Thermopolyspora flexuosa: one gene and its partner. The protein of the gene in region 1 interacts with the protein of each later gene in a pairwise test. Links are inferred from orthologs where the notes say so. Each region holds a gene or a part of one and is shown on either strand. Other genes may lie near its edges. The genes, in order: FHX40_RS14030 and clpS.

The links.
Region 2: the proteins of FHX40_RS14030 (region 1) and clpS interact in binary tests that used the Escherichia coli proteins (3 or more experiments, as listed by UniProt). The link is inferred for Thermopolyspora flexuosa from one-to-one orthologs.

The regions. Positions count from the first base shown.
Region 1 is NZ_VFPQ01000001.1:3,318,678-3,328,517, reverse strand. What follows is about bases 2,849-5,695. They hold FHX40_RS14030 (Dps family protein), read left to right. Parts: upstream 2,849-3,961; coding sequence 3,962-4,429; downstream 4,430-5,695. Other genes in these bases: FHX40_RS14025 (alkaline phosphatase PhoX), read left to right, coding at 4,707-5,695; FHX40_RS25830 (MerR family transcriptional regulator), read right to left, coding at 2,993-3,808; FHX40_RS14040 (VIT domain-containing protein), read right to left, coding at 2,849-2,899. Outside these bases: FHX40_RS14045 (glutamate synthase), read right to left, coding at 1-196; more of FHX40_RS14040, read right to left, coding at 539-2,848; more of FHX40_RS14025, read left to right, coding at 5,696-5,876; FHX40_RS14020 (TetR/AcrR family transcriptional regulator), read right to left, coding at 5,944-6,564; FHX40_RS14015 (MMPL family transporter), read left to right, coding at 6,653-8,908; FHX40_RS14010 (bifunctional helix-turn-helix transcriptional regulator/GNAT family N-acetyltransferase), read right to left, coding at 8,970-9,840.
Region 2 is NZ_VFPQ01000001.1:3,892,624-3,902,277, forward strand. What follows is about bases 4,272-6,932. They hold clpS (ATP-dependent Clp protease adapter ClpS), read right to left. Parts: upstream 5,917-6,932; coding sequence 5,626-5,916; downstream 4,272-5,625. Other genes in these bases: FHX40_RS16495 (MoaD/ThiS family protein), read right to left, coding at 4,272-4,290; FHX40_RS16500 (M67 family metallopeptidase), read right to left, coding at 4,604-5,017; FHX40_RS16505 (DUF2017 domain-containing protein), read right to left, coding at 5,028-5,561; FHX40_RS16515 (nicotinate phosphoribosyltransferase), read left to right, coding at 5,968-6,932. Also shown: FHX40_RS16480 (DUF3352 domain-containing protein), read left to right, coding at 69-2,027; FHX40_RS16485 (isocitrate lyase/PEP mutase family protein), read right to left, coding at 2,111-2,944; FHX40_RS16490 (PLP-dependent cysteine synthase family protein), read right to left, coding at 3,036-3,983; more of FHX40_RS16495, read right to left, coding at 4,012-4,271; more of FHX40_RS16515, read left to right, coding at 6,933-7,287; FHX40_RS16520 (nicotinamidase), read left to right, coding at 7,337-7,912; FHX40_RS16525 (hypothetical protein), read right to left, coding at 7,923-8,399; FHX40_RS16530 (DEAD/DEAH box helicase), read right to left, coding at 8,521-9,654. UniProt on the Escherichia coli protein: Involved in the modulation of the specificity of the ClpAP-mediated ATP-dependent protein degradation.

The DNA of each region.
Region 1 (9,840 bases):
GCGCGCCGAGGCCGCCGAGGTAGTGGCCGCACGGCCCGGCGATGTCGACCGTCACCCGCTCACGCAGCCCGACCGCCAGGTTGTGCCGCCCGCGCGGGTTGAGCACACGGACGTGGGCCCCGGCGGGCACGGCGTGCAGTGCCGTGTTGAGCCCGCGGATGCCCAGCCGGTCGGCATCCAGGGTCACCTCGGCCACGGTGGCCACCTCCGCGGAAGATCGCGCAGTGAAGTGGGGGCGGTGCAGGGTCAGCGGGTAGTGAAACCCAGCGATGTTGCAGCCGAAGCAACCCGGCATGACAAGCGTGTTACCCGGTCCGGCGCACGCCGCGAAGATCGCCAAGGCCCCCCGTGGCCGCCTCCGCCGCGGAGCCGGGCGGTCACGGATGTTCACTCGCGTCCCATTGACAGTGGTATCCGCGGAGCGGCCGGAGGGAGCGGAACGCCCTCGCCGGTGAGCGGTGCCGTACCGGCCACGGCGCAGCCTTCCCCTGCGCGGCGGGCCGCCGCCGCAGGGCGAGGTGCGGCGGCGGCCCGGCGGTCACATGCGCTTCCAGAAGGGCCGGCCGGAGCCGCCCGGCAGGTCGGGGTTCGCCGGCCGCCCGCCCGCGACGCGGGCGAGGACCTCCTCGGCGCGCCGCCAGAGCCGGTCGAGGTCGGCACCGGGCTCCTCCGCGGCCTCCAGCTCGGCGGCGAGGGCGGACAGCTCGGCATGGTGCTCGGCGAGGACCCGCAGCCGGCTGGCGAGGTCGGCGAGGTGCATCCGCCGCTCGTACGGCGAGCCTCCGGCGGCCTCGCGCAGCCGGGCCAGCTCCTCGGCGGCGAGCGCCGTGAAGTCCACCTCGATCGGCGCGCCACCGAGCCCGGAGCCGGGGAGGGCGCGGCGCACCGCGAAGAACCCCCGGGTCGCCCCCCGCCCGGCGGGCGGCGGGCCGGCCGGGGCGGCGCCGTACGCGGCGGCCATCGGCGGCCCGGCGGGCGCGGTGAACGCCATCGGCGCGGCGGCGAGCGGGGACGGCGGGGCGGACGGCTCCCAGCCGCTGGGCTGCTCGACCGGCTGGATCACCCGGTGGCCGGGCCCGCCGTCGCCGACCACCCGCGAGTCGACCGCGACGAACGCGGTGAACCGGCACAGCACGCCGAACCGGAGCGACGTCTCGACGATCTCCCGCTCCAGGTCCCACTCGCCGGCGTCGTACCGGTCCTCCAGGTCGCGCAGCCGGGCGCGGGCCCACAGCGCGCGGGCCGCCGTGCCCCCGGTCACGACCGCGGGCACGCGCCGCTCCCACGGCTCGCCGTCGGCGGTGCGGCCGCGGACGACCACCGCGCCGCCCGCCGCGCCGGCGTACCGGCCGCTGACGGTGAGTGGCACGCCCGGGAAGAGCGAGCCGAGCCGGGTCACGGTGTCCGGGAGCACGCCGAGGCCCTCGGCGTGCAGCGCCAGGTCGGTGACGAGCGGGCCGCCGATGCGGCGGTGGATGTGCTCCATCGCCGCGTCCAGCCGGTCCTCGGACTCCACCAGCTCGCACCGGCCCGCGCCGAGCGCGGCGAGCCGGCCGAGGAAGCCCGCGTTCACCGCGCGGTCGACGCCGACCGTGTGCACCCGCACGCCGCGCAGGCGGCCGCCCGCCCGCTCGAGGATCTGCCCCTCGTTCCCGACCTGGCCGTCGGTGACGAGCACGAGCACCCGGTCCCGCCCGGGCTCGGCGGTGCCGAGCAGGTCGGCCGCCTGCTCCAGCGGCCGCAGCAGCTCGGTGCCGCCGCGGGCGTCCAGCCGGGCGAGGTGCTCGACCGCGCGGAAGCGGTTGCGGTCGGTCGCGGGCGCCAGGCCCTCGCCGAGCTCCGGCGGGCGCTCCACCGCGTGGTCGAACGACAGCACGGCGAAGCGGTCGTCCGCGGTGAGCGAGTCGACGATGCGGGCCGCCGCGCGCCGCGCCGCGACCATCTTCCAGCCGTGCATGCTGCCCGAGCGGTCGAGCAGCAGCACCACGTCCCGGGGCGGGCGCACGCCCTCGGCCGCCGGGGGCACCACGGTGAGCGTGAAGGTGCCCTCCGCCGCCTCGGCCTTGCCGTCGCCCGGCTCGTCCGGGACGAGGGCGAGGGAGGTGGAGGCGGCCAGGCGCAGCCGCAGCACGAAGTCGCGGTCGAGCCGCTCGCCCGGCTGCAGGCGCAGGGTGAGCGGCGCGCCGCCGTCCCCGCCCTCCCGCACCACGGTGTGCAGGCTGGACTCGATCTCGCGCAGGTCGAGCCCGGCCGGGTCGAGGTGCACGGCGAGCGACAGCCGTACCGGGTTGGGGAAGCCGGGCAGCAGCACCGGCGGGGTGATGCGGGAGGCGTCCGGCACCGCGTCGGTGTCCGGGGCGGTGCCCGCGCCGCTCGGCGTGCCGTCGAGCGGGGTGCCCGGGATGTACCGCGGGGCGACCACGAGCGGGAACCGGAAGACGGCCGCGCCGTCCTCGTAGGCGAGCGGCTGGCTGAGCGTGAGCCGTACCGTGACCCGCTCGCCGGGCACGATGTTGCCGACCCGGACGGTGAACACGTCCGGCCGCTCCTCCTCGGCGATCGCGGCCCGCCGGCCCTCGGCGAGCGCGCGGTCGTAGTCGGCGCGGGCCTCGCCGCGCTCGCGCAGCACGCCCTCGACCACGTGGCCGTCGGCCTCCATGCGGAAGCCGGTCACCGCGGCCCGGTCGGGCAGCGGGAAGACGTAGGTGGCCTCCAGCGACTCCGGGAACGCGTTGCGGAAGACCTGCACCACCTCGACCCCGGCGACGAGGCCGGACACGTCGGCGGTGACGTCGAGGCTCTCCAGCGGCAGGTTGCCCTGCGCGGTGGCGAGCGCGCCGAGCCCGGCGTCGGGGAACGGGACGCAGCGGCCCCGCAGCGGTGTGACGGTAACGCTCATGAGAACTCCCTTGGGCGGGTTCGGTACGGCGGAGCCCGGCGCCGGGCGCGCCGGTGACGTATCGGTTGCGGCTCGGGCCGCGGCCGGGGCGGGTCACGTGGGGCTCCCCTCGGTAGGGCCGCCGACGAGCCCGCGGGCCAGCAGCACGTCGAGCAGCGGCCGGGCGGCGGCCGCGATCGCGGCGAGGTCGTCCGGGTCCGGCGGGCGCGCCGCCGTGTCGAGCAGCAGGGTCACCCCCGGCGCGAGCCGCAGCCCGGGCACCGGCTCCGGCACGCCGTACGGCACGGCGTCCGGCCCGGGCGTGCGGAGCACCGGGGGGAACGGCGGAGACGCGGGCGCGGGCGCGATCCCCACACCGTCGGGCGGTGCGGGCGCGCCCCCGTCGGCCGCGGCCGGTACGCCGGTCCGGCCGGTGCCGGGCTCGGCGGGGGAGCGCCGCGCCCAGAACCGGTCGCGGCGGCCCGCCGGGCCGTTCGGTGTGCCGGGATCGCCGCCCGGCGTGGTCACGGGCCGCGGCGCCGCACCGGCGGCCCGGTCGTCCGGCGCGCCGGGCACGGCGGCGGCCGGGCGGGCCGCGGGCGCCAGGGCGGACGGCGGGATGCGGGCGATGTCGGCGAGCACGGCGTCGGTGGCGCCGGCGAGCTCGGCCTGGATCTCGGCGATGCTGCGGCCCGCCGCCTGCCGCCGCTTGATCGCGACCAGCTGCATCAGGTGGCGCCGGCCGTACAGGGCGACGCGGCCGCGGCGGGCGAGAGGCGGGTCGACCAGCCCGATCGTGGTGTACCAGCGGATCAGCCGCTCGTTGGGCACCGCGCGGATCCGGCCGTCACCGGTGCCCTGCCCGGCCTCCCCGGCCAGGGCGGCCGCCGCCCGCTCGGCGAGCTCGCCGATCGTCCACGTCTCGCTCATACCCCAACAATGACACTGTCATTATGACACTGTCAATGTCAGGATGCGCTCCGCGGGCGGACGCATAACGGAGAACCGCCCGGGTAGGCGGCGGAGGACCCGCCGGGTGGCCGGTATCCGGCGGCGAAGCCCAGGACCAACACGGGAGGACCCATGTCGGCGATCACCAGCCCCCTCAACGACAGCGACCGCAAGATAGTCGGCGAATGCCTGCAGGGTGCGCTGATCGATCTCATCGACCTGTCGCTGCTCGCCAAGCAGGCGCACTGGAACCTCGTGGGCCGCAACTTCCGCTCGCTCCACCTCCAGCTCGACGAGATCGTCGACGTGGCGCGCAAGCACACCGACCGGGTGGCCGAGCGGGCGATCGCCATCGGCGTGAACCCGGACGGCCGCTGCGGCACCGTTGCCCGCGAGACCCAGCTCAAGCAGCTCAACGCCGGTTACCTCCAGGACACGCAGGTCGTCGAGGCGTTCACCGACATCCTCGAGGGCTGCGTACGGCGCATGCGCGAGCGCGTGGACCGGACCGAGCAGCCCGACCCGGTCACCCAGGACCTGCTCATCGAGGCCGCCCAGGACCTCGAGCAGCAGCACTGGATGATGCAGGCCCAGCGCTGACCGGGCCATCTTGAGGTGACGCTGCGAGGTGACGCTGCGAGGTGACGCGCCCTTCACCCACCGGCATCCGCCCGGCACGGAGCGTACGCGGGATGCGGGGCGGGGCGCCGCGGGACGCCCCTCACCCCGCACCCGGCCGGGCGGTGCGGCGGAGCAGGGTGCAAGAAACACGCATCGTTCACCCGAAATCCCCCATGGTGCCGGAGCACAGGCGTAGCGTGTGTCTGGACGCCCGATCCGGCCGGCGTCCGTCGCCGAGTGCTCTGGGGGAGAGAGCATGTCCCGCAGCAGTTCAGCCCGGCCGGGGGCGCTCGCTGCGCCGCCCGGCGGGAGACGCGCGACCGCCTCCGCCATCCGGCACACCGCGGCCGATGGCCCGCTGTGGCGAGCGGTGCTCGCCGCCGCCCGCCCGCACTCCCGCAACGGCCCCTACGGCCCGCTGCGCGCCCCCGACGAGAACGGCATCGCCGTACCCGAGGGGTTCACCGTACGGGTGATCGCGCGCTCGGGGTACAAGACCGCGGGCGTGGTGTGGCATTCGGCGCCCGACGGCGGCGCCTGCTTCCCCGACGGCGACGAGTGGATCTACGTCTCCAACTCGGAGACCTCGCTGCTCGGCGGGGTCACCGCGATCCGCTTCGCGCCCGACGGGACGGCGCGCGGCGCCTACCGCATCCTCTCCGGCACCAGCTTCAACGGCGTGGGCTGCGCCACGCCCTGGCACACCTGGTTGTCCGGCGAGGCGATCCCCGGCGGCCGGATCTTCGAATGCGACCCGTACGGCACGGCGGCGGCGATGCCCCGCCTGTCCATGGGGCGGCTCACCCACTCGAGCCTGGCGTGCGACCCGGACCGCCGGGTCGTGTACCTCACCGAGGACGAGCCGGACGGCTGCTTCTACCGGTTCGTCCCTGACGAGTGGGGCGACCTGACCTCCGGGACGCTGGAGGTCCTCGTCACCGCCCCCGCCGGGGCCGGGCCGATCGTCTGGCGGCGGGTGCCCAACCCGGCCGGCCTGATCGAACCGGTGCGCAGCCAGGTGCCCGGCGCCCGGCGGTTCGAGCGCCCCGCCGGCTGCCACTTCGCGGACGGCGTGTGCCGGTTCGTCACCGCCGACGGGCTGGTGTGGTCGTACGACGCGGTGCACCACCGCCTCGAGGCCACCTCCGACGCCGCGTCGCTCATCCCGGCCCTGGTCGGCGACACGGGTGAGCTGTTCGTGGCGGGCGACGGCATGACCATCGACGTGCTGACCGCCGACGGCACCGCCGCGCCGTTCCTCCGGGTCACCGGCCACGACTCCTCGGCCATCACCGGCCTGGCGTTCTCGCCGGACGGCCGGCACCTCTACTTCTCCTCGCAGCGCGGGGCCGCGGGGCCGGCGTCCGGCACCGGCGGCGTCACCTACGCGGTGAGCGGCCCGTTCGGGCGCATCGGCCGCGGCTGAGGTCGCGCGCCCTCTCGTATCGGCAAGCCCGTCGGCCGGTTCGGCCGGCGGGCTTTGTGCGTCCTGCTCACCGCCCGGGCGCCAGGGCCGCGGTGAGGTAGGCGGTGAGCATGGCCTTCAGCTCGGCGGTGAGCTCGCCGGCGCGGGCGGGGTCGGCCTCGACGATGCGCGGCATCACCGCGGTCACCGTGGCGAGCACCATGCCGGCGATCGCGAGGCGGCGCTGTGCGGGCAGGTGCGGGGCGCGCCGGCCGAGCACCTCGGCGAACAGCCCGGCGAGGTCGGCGTGCAGCCGCGCCGACGCCTCGGCCAGGCGGTCGGCGATCGCCGAGCCGTACAGCAGGGACCAGTAGGCCGGGTGGGCGCGCTTGAACCCGACGGCGGCGTCGATCACCTTGTCGACCAGCTCGGGCAGGGGCAGCCGCTCGGTCTCCGGGGTGAAGTAGGTGTCCCAGAACCGCTTGCGGCCGGTGGTGAAGCGCTCGAGCAGGCCGTCGAGGATCTCCTCCTTGTTGCGGAAGAACTGGTAGAGCGACCCCGGTGAGATCCCGGCCCGGGCGGCGATCGCGTTCGTCGTGGCGTCGGCGTACCCGACCTCCTCGATCACCTGCTCGGCCGCGTCCAGGATCGCCTCCATGCGTTTCAGCCCGCGGGCCTGCCGCCGCACCGGCCGCCGCTGCTCGGGCATGCGCCACCCCCGTTGACAAACACGAGTGTTTACTTGTATTTCTGGGTCCACCAAATACGAGTACTTTACCGAGTTTCGCGGGGGAGTCATGGAGAACAGGACCCGGCGGGGCCATCCGCTGCGCCGCCTCGGGTGGTGGGCGGTGCGGCGGCGCCGCCTCGTGCTGCTGTGCTCGCTGGTCGCCGCCGTGGTCGCGGGCGTGCTCGCCGCGGGCACCGTGGGCGCGCTGTCGCTCGCCCGCTTCGAGGCGCCCGGGTCGGAGTCGGACCGCACCGCCGCCCAGCTCGCCGAACGCTTCGGCACCGGCGGGGCCGACCTGATCCTGCTGGTCACCGCCCGCCGCGGGGACGTGGACGACCCACAGGTCGCGGCCTCCGGCCGGGCGCTCACCGCCCGGGTGGCCGCCTTCGAGGGGGTGGCCGAGGCGGCCTCGTACTGGACCCGCGGCGCCCCGGCCACGCTGCGCAGCACCGACGGCCGCCACGCCCTGATCCTCGCCCGCATCCCCGGGGACGCCGACCACGTGCGGGCCCGGATCCTGCCCGCGCTGCTGCCCGAGGTGACCCGCGGCGACCACGCGATCGAGGTGCGCGCGGGCGGCGGCGAGGAGGTGTTCCGCCAGACCGTGCCGCTGGCCCGGCAGGACTTCCTCCGCGCCGAGCTGGTCATCTTCCCGCTCGTCTTCCTGCTGCTCTGGCTCTACCTGCGCCGCATCCTCGCCGCCGTGCTGCCGATCGCGGCGGGCCTGTTCGCCATGGTGATCGGGCTGGCGCTGCTCCGCATCCCGCTGCTGTTCACCGACATCTCCACGTTCGCGCTCAACCTCACGCTGGCGATGGGGCTCGGCCTCGGCGTCGACCACGCGCTGTTCGTGGTCTCCCGCTTCCGCGAGGAGGTACGGCACGGCCGCGAGCGGCAGGAGGCCGTCGCCCGCGCGGTGGAGCACGCCGGGCACACGGTGATCTTCAGCGGGGCCACGGTGGCCGCGTCGCTCGCCGTGCTGCTGGTGCTGCCGTTCGACTTCCTGCGCTCGTTCGCCTACGCCGGGATCGCGGTCGTGGTCGGCGGGGTGGTCGCGTCGCTCGTCGTGCTGCCCGCGGTGCTGGCCGTGACAGGCGGTGCCGTACTGCCCCGGGGCGGCCACGCCGGCGGACACGCCGCGGAGCCGGTCGCGCGCGGCGGGTTCTGGACCGGCCTCGCCGCCCGGGTGATGCGGCGGCCGCTCGCCTTCGGGGGCGTCGCGGCCGCGGCCCTGCTGCTGCTCGCCTCGCCGGTGCTCGGGCTGCGGTTCGGGGTGGCCGACGACCGCATCCTGCCCGCCTCCGCCCCCGCCCGGCAGACCCAGGAGATCGTCCGCGCCGCCTTCCCGGCCGAGGAGACCGACGCGCTGCAGGTGGTCTCCGCGCCCGGCGCGGCCGTGGACCGCGACGCGGTGGCCGGGTACGCGGCGGCGCTGTCCCGGCTGCCCGGCGTCGCGCAGGTCGACTCGGCCGCGGGCTCCTACGCCGGCGGGGCCCGGGTCGGCGACGGCGATGTCGGCCGGTTCCGGCCCCGCGACGGCGGCGAGGGGACCTGGCTGTCGGTGGTCCCGTCGGCCGAGGCGATGGCCGCCGATCCGGTCCGGCTGGTCGACCGGGTGCGCGCCCAGCCCGCGCCGTTCCCGGTCCTGGTCGGCGGCTATCCGGCCGAGCTCGCCGACTACCGGGCCTCGGTGGTGGACCGGCTGCCGTGGGCGCTCGGCCTGATGTTCGCGGTCACCTTCGCCGTGCTGTTCCGGCTCACCGGCAGCCTGCTGATCCCGCTGAAGGCGGCGGTGCTCAACGCGCTCAGCCTGGCGGTGATGTTCGGCGTCATCGTGTGGGTCTACCAGGAGGGCAACCTGTCGGGAGTGCTGGGGTTCACGCCGACCGGCAGCGTCGACCCGAGCATCCCGATCCTGATGCTCTGCGTCGCCTACGGCCTGTCCATGGACTACGAGGTGTTCCTGCTGTCCCGGATCACCGAGGAGTACCGGCGCACCGGCGACACCGAGACCGCCGTCGCCGCCGGGCTGCGCCACGGCGGGCCGCTGATCACGGCCGCGGGCGGGATCCTCGCCCTCTCGTTCGCGGCGTACGGCACGGCGCAGGTGGTCTTCGTGCAGATGCTCGGCGTCGGCGTGGCCGTCGCGGTGCTCGTCGACGCCACGGTGATCCGCGCGATCCTGGTGCCCGCGGCGATGCGCCTGGCGGGCCGGGCCAACTGGTGGGCCCCCGGGCCGCTGCGCCGGCTGTCCGGCCTGCGGCCCGAGCCCGCGGCGGCGCCCGTCCCGGACCCGCGCCCGGAGGCGGCGGCCCGCCCCTGACGCCGGCGTCGCCGCGGGTGGCCCGGCGCGGTCACCCGCGGCGGCGGTGGCCGTACCGGCGTCACAGGTCGCGGGACCACGTCTGGCGGACCATGTCCTTGCCGAACGCGCGCTCCGGCGTCTCGCTCTCCAGCTCGAAGCCCGCGCGCCGGTAGATGCGCCGGGCGTCGGCGAGCACGTCGTAGGTCATGAGCGTGATGCGCGAGTAGCCCGCGGTGCGCGCGAAGCGCAGGCACTCGTCCACCAGCCGGGAGCCGATGCCCATGCCCCGCGCGGAGGGCTCGACGAGGAGCAGCCGCAGCTGCGCGGTCCGGGCGTCCTGGCGCATGCAGGCGATGAACCCGACCGGCTCGCCGTCCAGCTCGGCGACCCAGCCCGCCTGGCCCTTGTCGCCCTGGGCGGCGACGTAGTCGTTCACGATGCCGAGGACGAGTCGCTCGAAGGTCTCGTCCCACCCGTACTCGTCGTGGTAGAGCGCGCCGTGCCGGTACACCACCCAGCCGAGGTCGCCGGGCCGGGGCGGACGGAGCAGGTACGGCCCGGCCGGGCGGGCGCCCTCGAGGATATCCCGGATCGTCCCCATCGCCGCGACGAGCCGCCGCCGCTCCTCCTCCGGAAGCGGGTCGAGGAAGGCGCGGATCTGCGCGGCGGCGCGCTCGTCGAGCATGGCGCGGGCGGCACGCCCCGCGTCGGTGAGCCGGATGATCTGCCGGCGGCCGTCGGTGGCGGAGCGCTCCCGGGTGACCAGGCCGTCGGCCTCGAACCGGGACAGGATGCGGCTGAGGTATCCGGCGTCGAGGCCGAGCATCCGGCGCAGCTCGCCGGTCTCGCAGGCGTCCCGCAGCCCGATCTCGAACAGGATCCTGGCCTCGGTGAGGGAGTAGGGGGTGTCCAGCAGCCCGGCGGACAGGACCCCGAGGTGCCGGGTGTAG
Region 2 (9,654 bases), 570 kb from region 1 along the record:
ATTTAGTTCCTTGCAAGCCGATCGCTAGCGGCCTGTCCTAGCGTTCGAGCATCCCGCAACGTCGTTTCATGAGCGAGACAATGCCTGTCAACGATCCCCCGAACCAGCCATATCCACCTGACCAGGATCCCAACCGGACGGTCGTCTACCGCCCGCAGCAGGGCCGGCCCCAGCAGGGCACGCCGCAGGGCGGGCAGCAGTACGGGCAGCCTCCGCAGGGCGGGCCGCAGTACGCACAGCCCCCGCAGGGCGCACCCCAGTACGGCCAGCAGCCGTACGGCGGTCAGCCGTACGGACAGCCCGGCCAGGGTGCCCCGCAGTACGGCCAGCAGCCGTACGGCGCCCAGCCGTACGGCCAGGGCGCCCCGCAGTACGGCCAGCCGTACGGCGGCCAGCCGTACGGACAGCCCGGCCAGGGCGCACCCCAGTACGGCCGGCCGTACGGCGGCCAGCAGGCGTACGGCGCCGCGACCGGTGAGGAGCCGACCCTGCACGCCCCGCGACCGGCCTGGACGCCGGGCGGGCAGGGCCCCGAAGTGCTCGGCTCGGAGCCGGGCGGCGCGGGGCAGCCGCGCAAGAAGGGCTGGCTGCTGGCGATCGTCGCCGCGGTCATCGTCGCCCTGCTCGGCGGCGGCGGGTACGTGGCCGTCAACGCGCTCAGCGGCGGCGGGGCGCAGCCGCAGGACGTGCTGCCCGGCAACGCGCTCGCGTACATCCGGCTCGACCTCGACCCGGCGGCGAACCAGAAGATCGCGATGTTCAACATCGCGCGCAAGTTCACCGTCACCAAGGACGCGTTCAGCGGCGAGGACCCGCGCCAGGCGATCGTCGAGCTGCTGAAGCAGAGCGAGGACGTCAAGGTCGACTTCGCCAAGGACGTCGAGCCCTGGCTCGGCCACCGCGTCGGCATCGCCGTGCTCCCGCCGGAGCAGGCGGGCAAGGACCCCGAGGTCGTGCTCGCCGTACAGGTGACCGATGAGGACGCGGCCCGCGACGGCCTCGCCAAGATCACCGAGGATGACGTCGTCATCGGCTTCCGCGAGGACTACGCCCTGCTCGCCGAGAACCAGAAGCTCCTCGACCAGGCGGTGAACGCCTCGGCGACGCTCGCCCAGAACGGCGACTTCTCCGGCGACATGGCCACGCTCGGCGAGCCCGGCGTGCTGTCCTTCTGGGCGAACCTCTCCGAGGTCATCAAGTCCGCCGGTGACGGGATCACCGCCGACCAGCGGGAGCAGCTCAAGGACCTCGAGGGCTCCCGGTTCGTGGGCGCGCTGCGGTTCGACAGTGCGTACGCCGAGCTCGCCGGCATGGTCCGCGGCGTGAAGAACCTGCCCGAGGGCGGCACCGCGGGCGCCCAGGTCACCACGCTGCCCGCCACCACGGCCGGTGCGCTGTCCATCTCCGGCCTCGGCGAGCTGCTCAACGAGCGGTGGAACGACCTGCTCCGCTCGGCCCCGTCCGGTGCGGACGGGACGTCCTTCGAGCAGCAGCTCAACCAGCTGCAGCAGGCCACCGGCCTGCGGCTGCCGCAGGACCTGGTCACGCTGCTCGGCACGAACGTCACCCTCGCGGTCGACGAGCGCGGCCTCGACCAGCAGAACCCGAACATCGGCGTGCGGTTCGCCACCGACGCCGCCGCGGCCGAGCAGGTCTACGCCAAGCTCGAGCGCCTGTTCAACCAGAGCGCCGGCGCCGGCATGGGCACCACGACCACCACGGCGACTCCGCAGATCTTCAAGGCGTCCAAGGAGGGCACCTTCGTGCTCGCCGCGTCCCAGGCGTACGCCGACGAGCTCGCCAAGGACGGCGCGCTCGGCCAGAACGAGACCTTCACCACCGCGGTGCCCGACGCCGAGAAGGCCGCGTTCACGCTCTACGTCGACCTCGACAAGATCGAGCCGCTCTACCTGCAGAACCTGCAGGGTGACGACCGGGCGAACGCCCAGGTGCTGCGCGCCGTCGGCCTGAGCGGCAACATCGACGGCGACCAGGTGAACGTCTCGCTGCGCGTGCTGTTCAACTGATCTCGGCCCTCCGGTTCGCCGGAGCGCCCGCGGGCCCGGAGACGCCAGGTCTCCGGGCCCGAACCGTGCCCGGGCCCGCCGCGCTACCGCAGCAGCGCGGTGATCTCGCCGTACGACGGCACCGTGGGGACGGCGTCCGCGCGGCCGTCCGCGCCGAGCACGGCCGCGAGCGCGGCGTGCAGCGCGGCACGGTACGGCAGCGAGCCGGTGCTCACCCGGGCGACCCCCAGCTCGCCGAGCTCGCGCAGCGTCGGCCCGGTCGGCTGGAACAGCACGTTCACCGGCACCCCGGCGGCCTCGACCACCGCGGCGATCGCGGCCTTGTCCGGCAGCGCGGGCACGAACACCCCGTCCGCCCCCGCGTCGGCGTACCGGCGCACCCGCCGCAGCGTCTCGGCCAGGTCCGGCACGTGGCCGGGGACTCCGGCGACGGCGAGCCAGTGCGTGTCGGTGCGGGCGTTGACGAACACGCGCGGGGCGCGCTCCTTGACCGCGGCGATCACCCGCGGCAGGTGGCCCTCGGGGGCGAGCCCGTCGGGACGGCCGTCCTCGATGTTCACCCCGACCACGCCGAGTTCGGCCAGCTCGGCGACGAGGTCCGCGACCTCGCCCGGGTCCTCGGAGAACCCGCCCTCGATGTCCACGGTGAGCAGGCAGGGCAGCCGGGCCAGCGACCGGGCGAGCGCGACCGTCTCGGCCCGGGTGGCCCCGGCCCCGTCCGGCCGGCCGCAGGCCGCGGCGACGCCCAGGCTCGTGGTGCCGACGGCGGCGAAGCCGTGCGCGACGAACAGCGCCGCCGAGCCGTGGTCCCAGGCGTTCGGCAGCAGGAACGGGTGCCCCTGGCGATGCAGGCGGACGAAGGCGTCGAAGGTCATCACGTGCGCAGGGCGGCCGCCCTGTTCCCTCCCCTGTGACATCCGGCGGTGGACGGTCAGGGGACGCGCCGGGAAAAGAACGCGCCCCGATCCGGCACCCTACGCGGTGGCGCCGGATCGGGGCGGCGATTTTTCAGGCCCAGAGCTGGCCTTCGAGACGCTCCTCGGCCTCCTCCAACGTGCCCTCGTAGGCACCGGTGGACAGGTACTTCCAGCCGCCGTCGGCGACGATGAAGACGATGTCGGCCCGCTGCCCGGCCTTCACCGCCTTGGCGGCGAGGCCGAGCGCCGCGTGCAGCGCGCACCCGGTGGAGATCCCGGCGAAGATGCCCTCGGTCTCCAGCAGCTCCCGGGTACGGCGCAGCGCGTCGGCCGCCGACACCGAGTACCTCGTGGTGAGCACCGACTCGTCGTACAACTCGGGGATGAACCCCTCGTCGACGTTGCGCAGGCCGTACACCAGCTCGCCGTACCGGGGCTCGGCGGCGACGATCTGCACGCCGGGCACGTGTTCACGCAGGTACCGGCCGACGCCCATGAGGGTGCCGGTGGTGCCGAGCCCGGCCACGAAGTGGGTGACCGACGGCAGGTCCTCCAGGATCTCCGGGCCGGTGGTCTCGTAGTGCGCCCGCCAGTTCGCCGGGTTGCCGTACTGGTAGAGCATCACCCAGTCCGGGTGCCGCTCCGCCAGCTCCTTGGCCACCCGCACCGCCTCGTTCGAGCCGCCCGCCGCGGGCGAGGAGATGATCTCCGCGCCCCACATGCGGAGCAGCTGCCTGCGTTCCTCGGAGGTGTTCTCCGGCATCACGCAGATGAGCCGGTAGCCCTTGAGCCGGGCGGCCATCGCCAGCGCGATGCCGGTGTTGCCGGAGGTCGGCTCGAGGATCGTGCAGCCGGGGGTGAGCAGGCCGTCCTTCTCCGCCTGCTGGATCATCCACAGCGCGGGACGGTCCTTCACCGAGCCGGTGGGGTTGCGGTCCTCGAGCTTCGCCCACAGGCGCACCTCGGGCGACGGGGACAGCCGGGGCAGCCCCACGAGCGGGGTGTGGCCGACCGAGTCGAGCAGTGAGTCGAAACGCATGATGTCCGGCCTTCGCGCGGGCGGTCCGTCAGCCGGCGCCGCCGGCGACCGCGGGGAGCACGGTCACGGTGTCGCCGTCGGACAGCGGCGTGTCGAGTCCGCCGAGGAAACGCACGTCCTCGTCGTTGAGGTAGACGTTCACGAACCGGCGCAGCCCGTTCTCGTCGACCAGGCGGTCCATAAGTCCCGGATGCCGGGAGTCGAGATCGGAGATCAACTCCTTCAGGGTGGCGCCCTCGCCGCTGACAAGCTTCTCGCCGCCGGTGTAGCTGCGCAGGATGGTGGGGATGCGAACGTTGATGGCCATCGCGGGTCAAACTCCTTGATCGGTGGACGTCGTGAAAGGCGCCACCCTTACTGAACAACGGGCGGGCCGGAGGGGATTCCTCGGGCCTGACCTCGGCCTGCGGCCCGCGGGGCGACGCGCCCGCGCGCGGGTCGCGGCCTAGCGTGAAACAGGCCGACTGCGGTGGCCGGAACAGTCGTAGACGACGACAAACCGACAGTGGCCGAACAGGAAGCTCTGCACGGGCGAGCCCGGCGGCACACTGGGCGTCGGCTGCTCGGCGGTCGGCATGACCACGAGTCTACCCGCCCGGGTACTGCCGGGACAGCGCGCCTCAGGCCTCCTCGACGATCTCGACCTCCTCCTCGGTCACCACGCCGTCCACGATGCGGTAGGAACGCAGCGGGGTGTGGTCGGGGTCGGCCGTGGAGACCAGGACGTAGTGCGACTCGGGCCAGGCGGCCAGCGCGATGTCGGTGCGCGACGGGTAGGCCTCGGTCGCGGTGTGGGAGTGGTAGATCACCACCGGCTCCTCGTCCCGGTCCCACATCTCGTTCCAGACCTTGATCTGCTCGGTCGAGTCGAACTCGTAGAACGTGGGCGAGCGCGCGGCGTTACGCATCGGAATGAAACGCTCGGGGCGGTCCGAGCCGGCCGGACCGGCGATGATGCCGCACGCCTCGTCCGGATGGTCGGCGCGGGCGTGGGCGATGATCTTGTCGACCAGGTCCCGTGAGATCCTCAGCATGTGAAGGACGCTACCAAAGCGCTCTGACCAGGCTGTCTTGGAGGTAGGTCAACCAGTCATAGGTGACGAACGCCGCATACCGCTCGTCGTCCTCGGACATGCGCTCGATCTGCTCGTGCACCTCCTCGGTGACCTCGAGGCGGGTGCCGAGCGCGAGCCGTACGTCGTTGAGCGCGCGCAGCCACGCCGTGGCCTGCTCGGCGTCGAGCTCGATTTTCCCGGGTACGGCGGTGCGCAGCACCACCTCGGCGTCCGCGCGCTTGCCGTCGCGCAGGCTCGGCTCGGTGTACCGCCGGAACTCGAGCGCCTCCTTCTCGTCGGCGTAGGCGGCGGGGAACAGCCGGGCGAGCACGGGGTCGGTGGGCGGGGTCACCTCCGCGGCACCGATGCCCAGCGCCCGCTCGAGCGGGTCGTCCGACCCGGCCGATCCCGGTCCCACCAGGTCGAGGATCTGCGCCACCAGCGACCGGAGGATCGCCACCTCGCCGTGGTCGAGACGGATCGACACCCTGCCGTCGCGCCCGGCCTTGAACCCGCCGCCCATGCCGCGTCCACCGATCCCTGTCCGCCTACGCGTGTACTACCTACGCCCGCCCGCCGACGTCCGCCTACCGGTCCTGCTGGATCGTGGCCCACAGACCGTAGGAGTGGAGGATCTGCGCGTCACGCTCCATCTCCTCCCGGGTACCGCTCGCCACCACGGCCTTGCCCTTGTAGTGCACGTCGAGCATGAGCTTCTCCGCCTTCGCGCGCGGGTAGCCGAACACGGTCTGGAAGACGTAGGTCACGTAGGACATGAGGTTGATCGGGTCGTTCCAGACGATCGTCACCCATGGCACATCGGGTCGCACGTCCGACGACGGACGCTCGACCTCGACCGGAGCAGCTGTGGCAACCACATCCCCAGTCTGCCCTAAGCGAGCCGTAGTCTTCGACACGTGAAAACGACCATGAGTACGGCGTTGCACACCGATCACTACGAGCTCACCATGCTGCGGGCCGCGCTGGCGAGCGGCGCGGCACACCGGCGGGCGGTGTTCGAGGTGTTCGCCCGGCGCCTGCCCGGTGACCGCCGCTACGGCGTGGTCGCCGGGACCGGCCGGCTGCTCGACGCGCTGGAGAACTTCCGGTTCGGTGAGGAGGAGCTCACCTTCCTGCGACGCCGCGGGATCATCGACGACCGGACGGCCGAGTACCTGTCCGGCTACCGGTTCGGCGGGGACGTGCACGGCTACCCCGAGGGCGAGTGCTACTTCCCCGGCTCACCGATCCTCGTGGTGGAGGGCACGTTCGCCGAGACCGTGCTGCTGGAGACGCTGGTCCTGTCGATCCTCAACCACGACAGCGCGATCGCCGCGGCGGCCTCCCGCATGGTGCGCGCCGCGGGCTCGCGGCCGCTGATCGAGATGGGCTCGCGCCGTACCCACGAGGACGCCGCGGTCGCCGCGGCCCGCGCCGCCTACATCTGCGGCTTCGCCTCCACCTCCAACCTGCTCGCCGGGCTGCGGTACGGCGTGCCCACCACCGGCACCAGCGCGCACGCCTTCACCCTGCTGCACGACAGCGAGGCCGACGCGTTCCGGGTCCAGGTCGACTCGCTCGGCCGGTCCACCACGCTGCTCGTCGACACCTACGACGTGAAGACCGCGGTGCGCACCGCGATCGAGGTCGCCGGGACCGACCTCGGCATGGTGCGCATCGACTCCGGCGACCTCGCCGAGGCCGCGCACGAGGTACGCGCGCTCCTCGACGAGCTCGGCGCGCACCGCACCGGGATCGTGGTCACCGGGGACCTCGACGAGCACGCGATCGCCGCGCTCGCCGCCGCGCCGGTCAACGCGTACGGCGTCGGCACCAAGCTGGTCACCGGGTCCGGTGCGCCCACGGCCGCGCTCGTCTACAAGCTCGTCGCCCGGGAGGACGCCCAGGGCGTGATGCGGCCGGTCGCGAAGCGCTCGGTGGGCAAGCCCAGCCGCGGCGGGCGCAAGTTCGCGTTCCGGGCGATCGGGCCGGACGGGATCGCGCGGGCGGAGATCGTCACCACCGCCCCGGCCATGCCGGTCGACCAGCTCGAGGCGCTCGCCGAGTCGCCGGGCGGCGAGCGGCCCGGGCGTCCGCTGCTGGTCCCCCTGGTGCGCAAGGGCGAGATCGTCGGCCGGGAGCCGCTCGACGCCGCCCGGGAGCGGCACCGCCGTTCCGTCGCCGAGCTGCCGCCGGCCGCGCTGCACCTTTCGCCCGGGGACACGGCGATTCCCACCGTGTTCGCCTGACGTACGATCAAGGGTGGGCGACGCCACACCAGTCGAGGAGAGCACGACCATGAGCACGGCACTGGTCATCGTCGACGTACAGAACGACTTCTGCGAGGGCGGCAGCCTCGCGGTGGCCGGCGGCGCCGACGTCGCCGCCGCGATCACCCGGCACATCGCGGAACGGCGGTACGACCACATCGTGGCGACCCGGGACCACCACGTCGATCCCGGCGACCACTTCGCCGACGAGCCCGACTTCGTGCGCTCCTGGCCCGCGCACTGCATCGCCGGTACCCCGGGCGCCGAGTTCCATCCCCACCTCGACACCTCGGCGGTCGAGGAGGTGTTCAGCAAGGGTGCCGACTCCGCGGCCTACAGCGGCTTCGAAGGGGCGGCGCCGGACGGCACCCCGCTGGTCGAGTGGCTCCGCGCCCGGGGGGTGACGTCCGTCGACATCGTCGGCATCGCCACGGACCACTGCGTCCGGGCCACCGCGATCGACGCGGCGCGGCACGGTTTCACCACGCGGGTGCTGCTCGATCTCACCGCCGGCGTGGCACCGCAGACGACCGAGCAGGCGATCTCCGAGATGAAGGCGGCGGGCGTCGAGCTGACCGGCACCCCGGTCGTGCGCGCCGCCTAGGGGTTCCGTCTCAGACCTTGGTCAGGCCGAGAAAGGCCATGACCTTGTCCAGCTTGTCGTGCACCGAGGCGACATCGGCGCGCACATCCTGGATGTCGCTCTTGAGCTCGGTCCGGACCTCCTGAATCTCACCCTTGAGCTCGGTCCGGACGCCCTCGATCTTCTCGGTGAGCTCGGTCCGGACCTCCTGGATCTCACCCTTGAGCTCGGTCCGGACGCCCTCGATCTTCTCGGTGAGCTCGGTCCGGACGCCCTCGATCTTCTCGGTGAGCTCGGTCCGGACCCCCTCGATCTTCTCGGTGAGCTCGGTCCGAACCTCCTGAATCTCGCCCTTGAGCTCGGTGCGGACCGCCTCGATGTCGCCCTTGAGTTCCGTGCGGAGGCCGTCCAGCTTGGCGTTCGTGGCGTCGATCCTGGTGAGGACCTCTTCGAACATCGGAGTCACGTACTCGCGTACCTCCGCTCGGATCAGCGTGGTCAGATCCATATGCGTAACTCCCCTAAGCGTAGATGCGTGGACCAAGCCCTGACGGGCCGAAGATGAACACGAAGAGTACTCGCTTAGTCACGCTCGCGTAGGGGAATGGTCAAAAACGGTGGGCGACGGCTCAGCGGGAACGCCGCTGGGTCGCCCACTTGCGGATGAGCGCGATCCGCTCCCGGACCTGCTCCGCGGTGGCCTGGGCGATCGGCGGCCCGCCGGTGAGGCGGCGCAGCTCGGCGTGAATGACCCCGTGCGGCTGGCCGGTGCGGTGGTTCCACGCGCCGACAAGGCTGTTCAGCTCCTTGCGCAGCGCGTGCAGCTCCTCGTGCGGCGACCGCTCGGGCTCCGGCTCGGCAGTGCGCGACCTGCGGCGCTTGGCGGCGAGCTGCTCCGACTGGCGCTTGCGGAGCAGGGTGGCGACCTGCTCGGGCTCGAGCAGTCCGGGCAGGCCGAGGAACTCCTCCTCCTCGGGGGAGCCCGGGGCGGCGGCGGTGCCGAACTCGCCGCCGTCGAAGAGCACCCGGTCGAAGGTGGCGGACGCCTCGACGGTCTCGAACGGCAGCTCGTCGCCGAGCACGTCGGGGTTGTCCTTCTTCCGCTGCGCGTCCTCCACGAGGAAGTCGTCGAGGCCCTCCTCGGGCTGCCGCCGCACGAGCACGTGGTCCCGCTCCGCCTCCATCTCCGCGGCGTAGCCCATGAGCAGCGGGATCGAGGGCAGGAACACCGAGGCGGTCTCGCCCCGCCGCCGCGCCCGGACGAACCGGCCGATCGCCTGGGCGAAGAACAGCGGCGTGGACACGCTCGTCGCGTAGACGCCGACGGCGAGCCGGGGGATGTCGACGCCCTCGGAGACCATGCGCACCGCGACCAGCCAGCGGTCGTCGGACGCGGCGAACTGTTTGATCTTCTTCGACGCGGTCGGGTCGTCGGAGAGCACCACCGTGGCCCCGTGCCCGGTGATCTCCCGCAGCAGCCGGGCGTACGCGCGGGCGGCCTCGTGGTCGGAGGCGATCACCATCGCACCGGCGTCGGGCACGTGCCGCCGCACCTCGGTCAGCCGCTTGTCCGCGGCGCGCAGCACCTGCCGGATCCAGTCGCCCTTCGGGTCGAGCGCGGCCCGCCAGGCCTGGGCGAGCTGGTCCTTGCTGAGCGGCTCGCCGAGGGTCGCGGCGATCTCGTCACCGGCCCTGGTCCGCCACCGCATCTCCCCCGCGTACGCGAGGAAGATCACCGGCCGGACGACGCCGTCGGCGAGCGC